Regions from separate parts of the Lachnoclostridium phytofermentans ISDg genome, predicted to be linked through region 2. Evidence: predicted binding sites of a transcription regulator. Region 2 holds the regulator's gene; each other region holds the start of a gene.

Region 1 (3,220 bases), 2.3 Mb from region 2:
TATCGTCTAAATCTAAGTCTCCAGCAAATAACACATCATTCTTACCTAATGCTCCTGGTACAATAGAGAACGTATTAGAAATACCATCCTGCGCATCACGGAATGGAAGCTTTGCTACCGATGCTAGGGACGCTGCTGCACCATGAGTATCACGACGATGCATTGGGTTAGCACCTGGTGCTAATGGTTCACCCTTCTTACGTCCGTCTGGAGTATTACCTGTCTTCTTTCCATAAACTACATTAGAAGTTATCGTTAAGATTGACATCGTTGGGTATCCATCACGATAAGTATGATGCTTGCGAATCATGTTCATAAAGTCATGCACTAACTGTACAGCGATATCGTCTACACGATCATCATTGTTGCCGTACTTTGGATAATCACCTTCAATTTCGTAATCGGTTACAACGCCATTCTCATCACGAATTACTTTTACCTTAGCATACTTAATTGCACTTAAAGAGTCCGCTACAACAGAAAGACCCGCAATACCAGTTGCAAAGTAACGTTTTACTTCACGATCATGAAGTGCCATTTGAATTCTTTCATAGCTATATTTATCATGCATGTAGTGGATTACATTTAAAGTATTCACATAAAGTTCTGCTAGCCACTCCATCATATCTTTGTATTTCGACATTACGTCCTCATAATTAAGGTATTCACCCTCAACTGGACGGTACTTTGGACCAACCTGAATTTTAAGAACTTCATCTACACCACCATTGATTGCGTAAAGAAGACACTTAGCAAGATTTGCACGTGCTCCAAAGAACTGCATCTCTTTACCAATTTTCATAGAGGATACACAACAAGCAATTGCATAATCATCACCATGAGTTGGACGCATGATATCATCATTTTCGTATTGAATAGAGGATGACTTAATTGACATCTTAGCACAGTACTCTTTAAATAATCTTGGTAATCTAGTTGACCATAGAACTGTCATGTTTGGTTCTGGAGCAGTTCCAAGGTTGTCTAACGTATGAAGGTAACGGAAGGATGTCTTTGTTACCATATGGCGTCCATCTGTACCAATCCCAGCGATACTTTCTGTTACCCAAGTAGGGTCACCGGAGAATAAGGCATTGTATTCTGGAGTTCTTGCAAACTTCACTAGACGAAGTTTCATAATAAAATGATCGATATACTCTTGTGCTTCTTTTTCTGTGATAACACCATTATCTAAATCTCTCTGGATATAAATATCAAGGAATGTAGAAGTACGGCCTAAGCTCATTGCAGCACCGTTTTGCTCTTTTACCGCTGCAAGATATCCAAAGTAAAGCCACTGAATTGCTTCCTTTGCATTTATTGCTGGCTTCGTAATATCGTAACCATAGATTTCACCAAGCTTCGCTAATTCTTTTAATGCACGAATTTGTTCTGCTAATTCTTCTCTTAAGCGAATATTATCACTAGTCATTCTCTTTAAGGAAGTTGTAAGTTGTTCTTTCTTGTCTTCAATAAGTAAATCAGTACCGTAAAGTGCCACTCGACGGTAATCGCCAATAATTCTACCTCTACCATAAGCATCAGGCAAACCAGTAATGATTGCTGATTTTCTAGCGAGCTTCATTTCGTCAGTGTATGCATCAAATACACCTTGATTATGTGTCTTGCGGTAGTCTGTAAAAATACGTGCTACCTCTTCGTCTACCTCATATCCATATTCATGGCAAGCACTCTGTGCCATACGAATACCACCAAAGACCTGTAGTGATCTCTTAAATGGCTTATCGGTCTGAAAACCAACAATTGTTTCAATATCTTTATCTAAATAACCAGGACCGTGAGAAACAATAGTAGATACTATCTTGGTGTCCATATCAAGGACTCCACCTTTCTCACTTTCCTGCTTTGAAAGCTCCATAACCTGGGCCCATAGTTTATTGGTGGCTTCGGTTGGACCTGCTAAAAAGGATTCATCACCATCATACATTGTGTAATTGTTCTGTATGAAGTCTCGAACATTTACTGAAGTGATCCATCTACCTTGTTTAAAACCTTCCCATTCCTGTTTCATAACTGAAGTCATCATTATCCCTCCTTACGCTGTTACAGCTGTGTGGATAAACACGAGAGCAAGCAATATTTTACAAAAAGCTTGACCAGTAAACCACAACATATTGATTTGTTGTTAAATAATAGACAATATATTGTAAAAAAATCTATTTTGTGTTCTTCGAAATCATTATACACAAAATAGCAATGATTATCAATATTGAAAAATATAGAAAATAGAATACTATTATTCTATCGGATTATACTAATATACCAAAAACAAATATTTATTCATGAAAAATGGCAACTCTTTTGGGTTGAGTACTGTATTTTCCTGTGCTATAATATTCATGTTTGAGTTTTATAGCCCCATATTGTTGTAATTTTAGAAATGTTTTCATTTAAGGAAAAAGATCAAATATCATGCTTTATCTTGTTCATAACAAAGAAAGAATAACTACGCTTGCTTTTCTTGTTTAAAACTTAAGAAAAATGACTAGCTTGCTTTTCTTATTCAAAACTTAAGAGAAAATAGCATAACTTGCTTCTTATGAAGACATTTAAAACAGAAAGTGCTTATCTTTCAGCCTTTCTGATGAATAACAAGAGGATAGCAATCAACATGCTATCTCTATTCCATTAAAATTGGGATTTACTTCTCTTGCCAAAATAAAAAAGTATTAGGATAAATTAAAGAAGGGACGGTACCACATGAAAGTCGGATTTGACAATCAAAAGTATTTAAAGATGCAATCGGAGCATATTCGGGAAAGGATCAGTAAGTTTGATAACAAACTTTATTTGGAGTTTGGAGGTAAACTATTTGATGATTATCACGCATCCCGCGTATTACCAGGTTTTGAACCAGACAGTAAACTAAAGATGCTTCTGGAACTAAAAGATCAAGCAGAGATTGTAATCGTAATTAGTGCCATTGATATAGAGAAGAGTAAGGTTCGAGGAGACTTAGGAATTACTTACGATTCGGATGTACTCCGACTTATTGACGCTTTCCAGAGCAAGGGATTATATGTTGGCAGTGTAACTATCACTCAGTATTCTGGTCAAAGCAGTGCGGATCTTTTTAAATCAAAACTAGAAGCATTGGGAGTTAAAGTGTACCTTCACTATATTATCCCCGGGTATCCAAACAATATTTCACTGATATTAAGTGAAGATGGTTATGGTAAAAATGAATTCATTCAAACAA
Region 2 (3,220 bases):
CGTGATACCCCCATAAATGCAAAATGCGAGCAGCTGCAATCCCATCACCGCCATTGTTGCCGGTTCCGCAAACCGCGATGATCTTATCGGTCGGTTTTGCATGTTCTCTGACTTGTTCCGCCACATAAAGTGCTGCACGCTCCATGAGAACCATTGCTGGAATTCCAATCTGCTCGATTGTTTTCTTATCTAAGTTTTTCATTTGCACCGCATCTAGTGCATACCGCATAACTAACCGCCTCCTACTCCCGGATAATCTCACCTATTACATAGGCACTAACTAATTCCTTCGTATTTGTTATAGAGACATGAATCCTCTCGACATTATGTTCCTTCGCTAAAATTTCTGCATTTCCATATAAATTTACATAAGGTTTCCCAAGATTATCGCGTAGTACTTCAATCTCATTTGGTGCAATCGCACGAAAACCTGTTCCAAACATTTTTACAACTGCTTCTTTTACAGCAAAATTCGAAGCTGCCTTTCGTATATCCGAAAGAAGCAGCTTCTGTTCCTGCTCCGTATAAATCTTCGTAAGAAATGTTTTCCGTTCGCAAGCTTTCACTACACGGTTAATTTCTATCATATCCGTGCCAATTCCAAAAATCATGGTAAGAAACTCCACTCTAATTCATTATAGTAAATCTTGTTCTTCGTCAATCTTACGCATCATCTCAGTCCCTAGCATGTCATAGAGATATGTATAAGTTCCACGATAATCTTTCTCGATTTCAAGTTTTTGCTTTTTTAAATTTCGCAGCTTTACCTCAGTTTCCCTGATTTCATCTTCTAAGGATTTTTTTCTTAAATTCTTTTCAAATATGTTACCATAGCAACTCTGTAAACTCTCAACCATCAATTCTTCATTTTTTGCAGCTATTTCACCTGGTAGTTTTTCGAGACTGTCCTCTGCAATCAATAACTTTTGATTGATATCTTCAATAAGTTTTTGATTTTTAGCTAATTTTCTTTCTTTTAGCCTACCAATCGGTGTATGATCAACTTCCATGTTATCCATTATTTCCTGCATCAGTTGAGACTTATATCGTTTCAATCCTTTGATGTCATCTAAGACTCTGCTCTGATCCTTCATCAATTCGACAAGTTCATCCCTTAACCTTCGTTGTACTCCAGACATCTTTTCCTCAGGGAATAAGTTGATAAAGCGTTCATCAAGTGTTACTATTGGAATCTTTCGATTTCGAAAGATTTGACGAAGACTCATTTCAGAGAATACTTTACTCCGATTTATTTTTCTTGGTTCCATCCTTGAAGGTTCCACATAACTTGATACTTTCACATTCTCAAACTCAAGATCGAAGTCTTCATCTAAATCATCCAAATCGCTTAAAGATTTCGTCTTTGGTTCCGACTTGTCGCCAAAACGTTTTCCTAATCTCAAATACTCTCCCCCGATTCTTCTGCCGCTTTTAAATTATACGACAGTCTCATAAGGCTTTCTGCCAAGTGAACATTTTCAACCATAACATCTTTTGGTAAATTTAGATCTGTTGGTGCAAAATTCCATATTGCATGAATACCAAGGCTAACTAAATCTGCCGCCACCTGCGGTGCTTTTGCTTTTGGTATCGTTAGTGCTGCTATATTCACAGTATTTGTTTTCATAAATTCTTCTAGTTCATCAATTAAACGGATTTCAATTCCACGGATGGATATTCCTATCAATCTAGGATTAACATCAAATATCCCACAGATATAAAATCCTCTTCTCTCAAAATCTGTATAATTTGCAAGCGCTTGTCCTAAATTACCTGCTCCAATAATAATAACATTATATTTCTTATCCAGACCAAGTATTTTACCAATCTCGGTATAAAGATATTCTACATTATAACCATATCCTTGTTGACCAAAACCGCCAAAGTTATTTAGATCCTGACGAATCTGTGATGCTGTAACATTCATCTTTTCGCTTAACTCTTTCGAAGAGATACGCACAACATCATTCTCTAATAATTCTCCAAGATAACGATAGTATCTTGGAAGACGCTTGATAACTGCTGATGAAATTGTTTTATCGTACATGCTAACCCTCCATCTTTCCTTCCAGGTTGTCCTATTCTTATACCCCAAATCTATAAGATTGTAACCCTGGTATTACAACAGACTATACACAGATAGGATGTGTTCTTATTATAAATATTATAGTAAATTGTGAATAACCTGTCAATGATTTGACGTAGGATACTACGTATGTTAGAATATTCTACAGTTAATATGCACCTGCGATACACTTCTATTCATAGAATTTGCAGGTGTTAAGAAAGTGTGAAGAAATATTGTCTTCTTATCATGCAAAATGAAATACTTATAAACTTCATTTTGCTTTTTTATTCACAAGGAAAAGTTCGGAAATCGTACTTTTTCATTAATCGGATTGGCGGTGCAAAGTGCGCACCTTTTATCAGAAGTTTAAAAAGCAAACTTCTGATAAGTTATATTATCGGAACAAAAACATGTTCCAATAATCGGATTGACGGTGCAAAGTGCGCACCTTTTATCAGAAGTTTATAAAGCAAACTTCTGATAAGTTATATTATTGTGAAGCTCTTATACAGCTTCCTTTCAGAAGTGTGAGGAAACATCATGATACTAGCATGTAAGAATATTAGTAAAAGCTTTGGAACGACTCCAATACTCGATAAAGTCGCTTTCCATGTAAATGAGCGTGAGAAAGTAGCTATCGTAGGAATTAATGGTGCAGGAAAGTCTACCTTAATAAAAATCATCATGGGTGAATTAACTGCCGATGAAGGAGAGATTATCTTTGCTAAAGGTGCAACTGTAGGATATCTTGCTCAACATCAGGACTTATCCACAGATAGTACCATTTATGAAGAAGTTTTAGCAATAAAATCAGATATAATTAAAATGGAAGAAACAATTCGCCGTCTTGAAATAGATATGAAATCAGCTACTGGCGCAGAATTAGAACGAATGCTTTCTTCCTACTCAAGACTAACACATGATTTTGAGTTAAAGAATGGATATGCCTACCAAAGTGAAGTAATTGGTGTACTAAAAGGTCTTGGCTTTACGGAGGAAGATTTTAACAAAAAAGTATCAACCCTTTCTGGTGGACAAAAAACACGTGTAGCTCTTGGTAAGCTTCTCTTAAGTACACCAGATATCATCTTCTTAGATGAGCCTACCAACCACCTTGATATGGAATCTATCGCTTGGTTAGAAACTTTCTTA
Region 3 (3,220 bases), 1.2 Mb from region 2:
TAGGTTGATTCATCATCATATCGGCATCAATAATAGCCATCTTAGGAAGTAATTCGTAATCTGCAAGTGGATATTTTACGCCAGTTCTCTCATCGGTAATAACAGCAAATGGTGTAACTTCAGAACCAGTACCGGAGGAAGTTGGAACTGCGATAAAGTAAGCTTTTTCGCCCATCTTAGGGAAGGAGTAAACACGCTTTCTAATATCCATGAAACGCATTGCAAGGTCAAGGAAGTTTACTTCAGGGTGTTCATACATAACCCACATAATCTTTCCGGCATCCATTGCAGAACCACCACCGAGTGCGATAATACAGTCTGGCTCGAAGAGTCTCATCGCTTCTGCACCTTCTGTAGCACTAGCTAAAGATGGATCTGGAGCAACATCATAGTAAGTAGTATGCTGAATTCCCATAGCATCTAACTGATCAGTAACACATTTTGTATAGCCATTTTTATAAAGGAAAGCATCGGTTACAATGAATACTTTCTTTTTATTCATTACATCTTTTAATTCTGCGAGGGCTACTGGTAAACAACCCTTCTTAAAGTATACTTTCTCAGGTGCTCTAAACCAAAGCATGTTTTCTCTCCTCTCAGCAACTGTCTTAATGTTGATTAAGTGCTTTACTCCTACGTTTTCTGATACAGAGTTACCGCCCCAGGAGCCACAACCAAGAGTAAGAGATGGAGCTAATTTAAAGTTATAAAGGTCACCGATACCACCATGGGAGGATGGTGTATTTACAAGAATACGGCAAGTCTTCATAGCATCAGAAAACTTTGCAATCTTTTCTTGTCCGGTACCTACATTAATATAGATGGAAGAAGTATGGCCATAACCGCCATCTGCAACAAGACGAGCAGCTTTGCTTACTGCATCATCAAAGGATTTTGATTTGTACATAGCAAGAACTGGAGAAAGTTTCTCGTGTGCAAATTGTTCTTCTAGTTCAACGGATTCTACTTCACCAATTAAAATCTTAGCAGCTTCTGCTACATCAAATCCTGCAAGCTTTGCAATCGTATGAGCGCTTTGTCCAACAATTTTAGCGTTAAGAGCACCATTAATTAGGATTGTTTCACGAAGCTTCTGAGTCTCTTCTGGGGAGCAGATGTGGCAACCACGATCCTTGAATTCTTTCTTAGCAGCTTCATAAATCTTATCACTAATAATTACGGATTGCTCGGAAGCACAAATCATACCGTTATCAAATGTCTTAGAGTGAATAATAGAGCTTACTGCAAGGCGAACATCGCAGCTTTCATCCATAATAACAGGGGTATTACCTGCGCCAACACCAAGTGCTGGTTTACCAGAAGAATAAGCAGCCTTTACCATACCAGGTCCACCAGTTGCAAGGATGATGTCTGCATTTTTCATAACTTCATTGGTTAATTCAAGTGATGGAACATCAATCCATCCAATTATACCAGCAGGAGCACCTGCAGCAACTGCAGCATCTAAAACTACCTTAGCAGCTGCGATGGTACAGTTCTTAGCACGAGGATGTGGGCTGATGATGATTGCGTTACGAGTCTTTAAACAAAGTAATGTTTTAAAGATAGCAGTGGAGGTAGGATTGGTAGTTGGGATTACAGCTGCAACTACGCCGATTGGCTCTGCAATTTTTTTGATACCGAAGCTAGGATCTTCTTCAACCACTCCACATGTTTTTGTATCTTTGTATGCATTGTAAATATACTCTGCAGCATAATGATTCTTAATTACTTTATCTTCTACAATACCCATACCCGTTTCTTCTACAGCCATCTTTGCTAACGGAATACGTTGCTGATTGGCAGCCATGGCAGCAGCAAAGAAGATTTTATCTACTTGCTCTTGAGTGTAGGTAGCAAAGAGCTCTTGTGCTTCTTTTAACTCTCTAAATTTTGCTGTTAATGCTTCGAGAGAGTCTACTAATCCAGTTGTCTGTAATTCCACTTTTTTCGTCATAATCTTATCCTCCTAAGATGTTTTGTTTGTATTACAGAGTTTAATATCTAAAGTATATTTATCACTGTTAAATATTTAACAAACTTACATAAAAAAATTAAGCTATTTGATTCAACGTCATTTTATAATAATGTTAAAAAATTGTCAATGTACACAACTAACAAAGAAAAATAAAAATAAACTCACTTTATGGTGAATTTCATGATAACATTACCATGGAAATCTAAGTTGTTCAAATTGTGGTTCTTTTGGGGAAGTGTTAGTCCTATGCAATTGTTCTGGTATGCGTTTCATGATAGAAACTGCTTCTTCTCTGGAGGATAGCCAACCTTCAATTTCATCTTCTTTTAATAAGACAGGCATACGATTATGAATGTCTTTCATAGATTCATTTGCTGATGTTGTGAGAATAACAAAGCGATCTTCCTCTTCATCGGGATGAGATAAGCCAGCCATATAAAGGGGTTTTTCTTGCTTGGAGGTAAAATAATATTTGGTTTTGGTACCACTATGCTCCCATTCATAAAAGCCACTTGCAGGAACTACAATACGTCTAGAATCCAGATCGCTTGCAAACATTCTTTTTTCTGATGCACTTTCGCAACGTGCATTAATAATTACTTTATTTCCCTCGAAACCTTTATATCCCCAAGTCATTGCATAAGGCAGGATGTTTCCTTCTTTTCTCGCAATAATCGGAGCAGTGTTGGTTGGATAAATTTCACCAGTTTTAAACTTTCTTGGAACGTGTGTACCCTCATCGTTTGAGTCAGGTATCTGCATGCCCTCCCCCTGAAGACGTCGATCTAAATTTCTTATAATACGAAGTAACTCTTCATTGCTTTCTTCATCTACATAATAGCGCCCACACATAGTTGTTCTCCTTCCTAATACATATAAAGTATTGTTCGATATCTTTCTTTTTCCTATACCTCTAGGATATTTTAAATAGTTTCTTTGTTTTTTCAATTTCACATAAGACTTAAAAATGATATATACTATTTTTCTTTGTATCTGTATTTTCTTATATTTTAATATATATTAATGCGTAAATACAGTTATTTATATAAAACAATTGCTAACAATACAAAAGTTGCCAAAATTAGAATTATAGGCAAGCATAAAAAGAAGGCTTGTGCTTTCATAGACCTAACATCAATTTCGCTCTTCTTTTAAAGTGTAGTTTCATTCGTTCACTCTACTATTTATCTATAATAAATCCGGTGTTTGCCCAAGCATTAATATATGTTGAAATTTTCCTAT
Region 4 (3,220 bases), 770 kb from region 2:
TTTATACTCTTAGAACAAGAGGAAGTATTTCATAGATTAAGGCGATTGCGGACGAATGCCTGGCCGGTAGTGATATGGATAAAAAAAGGGGTAGATTATGAGTTATTTCAGAAGCAATATGGAAGCATATTACGTACGTTAGGTGATTCCCAAGTTTAAAATGCTTTCTAAATCTAGATTTAGTAATTATATATTAATTCCACAGTTATTAAAAAGAACATACGGGTAGGATTTTGGAATGTGAGTTAACATTCTGAAATTACCCTGTATGTTCTTTTTTGTCTTAATAATAAATCGGCCGATTTCCACTAATCGTGTCATTAATGGAATGCTTTAGCCATTCCACCGCTTTTTCAGTTTTCCGCTCTGTAATGTAATCGCATAGGATTTCAGTATTTTTATGAAGTGCTTCTAAGCCATAGAGACAGACAAAACGTTCCCACAAAAATAGTACAGGAATCTTAAACGAAGAAAAGATTAATGGCATTAAGGTATTACCGGATAGATAAGCTAGCTCATGCTGAAAATGAAAGGCGATTTCGCTTGCAGCTTCTGGTGACTTTGCTTCACCCAACTGCTTCACATAATCTTTTAATCTTAAAATGTCTTCCTCTGTAATCTTTGGAATGCAGTGTTCTACTGCAAGGGTGTCCAAAGCAATTCTTAGTTCTAAAATCGAGCGAACTTCTCCATCACGTAAGACTCCTCCATTATAATTCAAAATAGAAATCAAGGTTTCAAGAGTACCGTTTCTGCGATAATCAGCAACAAAGGTGCCTACTCTTGGTTTTATAGTTAAAAATCCTTTCCGTCCAAGTTCGGCAATACCAGCATTGACTACCGCACGGCTAACTTGCATGGATTGAGCCAAATCTCTTTCTGGTGGGAGTTTTTCACCGATAGGTAATTTCCCGGATAATATCATTTTTTCTAATTCATGTATAAACAATTCCTTTAAGGAGGGAGCACTAAGTTTTGTAAATTCCATAGGTGGTTTCCTTTCTTATAGATTGGCTGTGGTTCAGTCACATACCATAACTGATTATATAGAAAATTAAGGTAAAATACAAGTGCAAAATATATAAAAGATTAGAAAATGCGAGTTTAATTTAGGTAAATATTGACTATAAAATGTAAATATGTTAAGATTTTATCAAATCTTTGATACTGTGGTATGACCAGAAAAGATGAGGGGATAGGGAATGGTCCATCAGTTACATTGATGTAAATTTAAATTGCGTATAAAGCAAAGGAGGAACTAAAAGTGTTTACGTTCAATTATGGAAGTGGGGCAACAGCATTATCTGTGTGGCTCGTCTGGATTCTAGTATTTGTGTTGTTATTTGCACTTAATGAATTTACCAGAAGATCCACAGTGGGAGGGTTTGTCTGTTTTATCGTTTTGCCAATCGTTCTATCGGTTCTATGGTTTACTGTATTAAGTGATACTACATATACAGACTGGTTCCATTTAGCCAAGGTATATTCCGCAACAGCAGGATGTATAGGTTTTTGGTGCATTCGTAATCTACATGGAACAAACAAAAAGACAGGTAAGGAATGGAGGTTGGCAAACAATCGTATTGCGTTATGTTTTCCACCACTAATCCTAGCAATTAATATTTTAGAAGCAGTGGCAAGAGATATTGAAATTGGACTTCAGTATTCAAAAGGCGGTATTCTAACAGATGGTTCTATGTATGTTTTAGGTGGACCTTGGAACTTCATGAATGCAGCTGCGGGTATACTAAATATCATAACAATCACTGGATGGGTTGGCATCTGTATTCGTAAGAAAACAAAGACGGATAAAAGCCAAGACATGTTATGGCCAGATATGATGTGGTTTTGGATTATCGCCTATGATTTATGGAATTTTGCTTATACATATAACTGTTTGCCAGGTCATGCTTGGTATTGTGGATTTGCATTATTATTGGCACCAACCGTATGTGCTTTCACACTAGGAAAAGGTGCATGGTTACAGCACCGCGCTCATACCCTGGCATTATGGTGTATGTTTGCACAGACAGTACCAGCATTTATCGATAAAGGTAGATTTGCAGTATCTTCGACCTACAATAGGGGAGCATTGTTTATTTGGAGTTTTGCAGCATTAGCTGTAAATATTGCGGTTGCAATCTTTATGATTTACCGCGCAAGAAAGACTAAGAGACATCCATACAAACAAGAATTGTATGTTGATATGAAGAAATTTCAGGAAGTGAAAGTGCTTGCTGATCCATCTACAGTAAACTAAGTATAGAAAACTATAGGAGATAGAGAATTAGCAAGCTTGTGTTTGCGCTGCAACCACAAGCTTGCTCTACATAAAAAGCAGCGCAGAAATGAGGTAACTTATGAAAGAATTTAAGATACTTGAAATTAAGCAAAGCGTGTTTGAAGATAATAATAAGGATGCAAATCTTCTTCGTGAGGAGTTAAAGCAAAAGGGAGTATTTTTACTCAATTTAATGTCTTCTCCAGGAGCAGGTAAGACTAGTACCTTAAAAAAGACAATTTCAATGTTAAAAGAGGAGATGCACATTGGAGTTTTGGAGGCGGACATTGACTCTGATGTGGATGCAAAAACTATTGCTGAAACAGGTGTTAAGGTAATTCAGTTACATACTGGTGGGATGTGTCATCTTGATGCAGATATGACAAGACAGGGGCTTCTCGGACTTGATACTTCAGGGCTAGACCTTGCTATCTTAGAAAATGTTGGAAACTTAGTCTGCCCTGCAGAATTTGATACAGGCTCTAGTAAGAATGCTATGATACTTAGTATTCCAGAAGGGGATGATAAACCTCTGAAATATCCATTGATGTTCTCTATTGTGGATGTGTTATTAATAAATAAAATGGATGTGTTAGAACATTTTGATTTTGACTTAGAAGCTTGTATGGAACGTGTAAGAAAAATAAACCCAGACATTAAGATTATTCCGATATCGGCTAGAACTGGTGAAGGAATTGAGATTTTCGCGGATTGGTTACGAACAGAAGTTAAGAAGTGGAAGGAAGTAGATTGAAAAATAAAAATTTTCAACCAGCGCAAAAGAAAGTGTACGGGAATAGGAATATAAAGAAAATTCTATTTGGAGGAATCGTATGATTAAAGAAAAAGTTCTAGACCTTGCCAATCATATTAGTAGAAAAAAACGTGGTTCTAAAAATGAAATTAATGCAACCGATCCAGAATATAGGATACTTGAAC

What was found. Region 2 encodes Rex, which represses fermentation and respiration genes when NADH is low (regulators of the CRP and FNR family bind a similar motif). Its sites were predicted from a motif close to ATTGTTAANTANTTAACAAT; they were not measured.
Region 1: a site for Rex is predicted at 2,143-2,162, ahead of pflB (formate C-acetyltransferase). Genes of this name have one in related genera too.
Region 3: a site for Rex is predicted at 2,087-2,106, ahead of adhE (bifunctional acetaldehyde-CoA/alcohol dehydrogenase). Genes of this name have one in related genera too.
Region 4: a site for Rex is predicted at 1,139-1,158, ahead of CPHY_RS08125 (DUF5692 family protein). Genes of this name have one in related genera too.

What each region holds. Positions count from the first base shown of each region.
Region 1 is NC_010001.1:3,443,657-3,446,876, forward strand. It holds gene pflB (formate C-acetyltransferase) at 1-2,032, opposite strand, end outside; gene CPHY_RS14580 (DUF1846 domain-containing protein) at 2,722-3,220, shown strand, end outside.
Region 2 is NC_010001.1:1,152,098-1,155,317, reverse strand. It holds gene CPHY_RS04820 (bifunctional ADP-dependent NAD(P)H-hydrate dehydratase/NAD(P)H-hydrate epimerase) at 1-229, opposite strand, end outside; gene acpS (holo-ACP synthase) at 243-611, opposite strand; gene CPHY_RS04810 (hypothetical protein) at 636-1,403, opposite strand; gene CPHY_RS04805 (redox-sensing transcriptional repressor Rex) at 1,400-2,047, opposite strand; gene abc-f (ribosomal protection-like ABC-F family protein) at 2,609-3,220, shown strand, end outside.
Region 3 is NC_010001.1:4,820,412-4,823,631, reverse strand. It holds gene adhE (bifunctional acetaldehyde-CoA/alcohol dehydrogenase) at 1-1,957, opposite strand, end outside; gene CPHY_RS20305 (SOS response-associated peptidase) at 2,168-2,830, opposite strand.
Region 4 is NC_010001.1:1,918,011-1,921,230, forward strand. It holds gene CPHY_RS21930 (CD3324 family protein) at 1-159, shown strand, start outside; gene CPHY_RS08120 (FadR/GntR family transcriptional regulator) at 284-988, opposite strand; gene CPHY_RS08125 (DUF5692 family protein) at 1,265-2,260, shown strand; gene hypB (hydrogenase nickel incorporation protein HypB) at 2,361-3,035, shown strand; gene CPHY_RS08135 (FAD-dependent oxidoreductase) at 3,115-3,220, shown strand, end outside.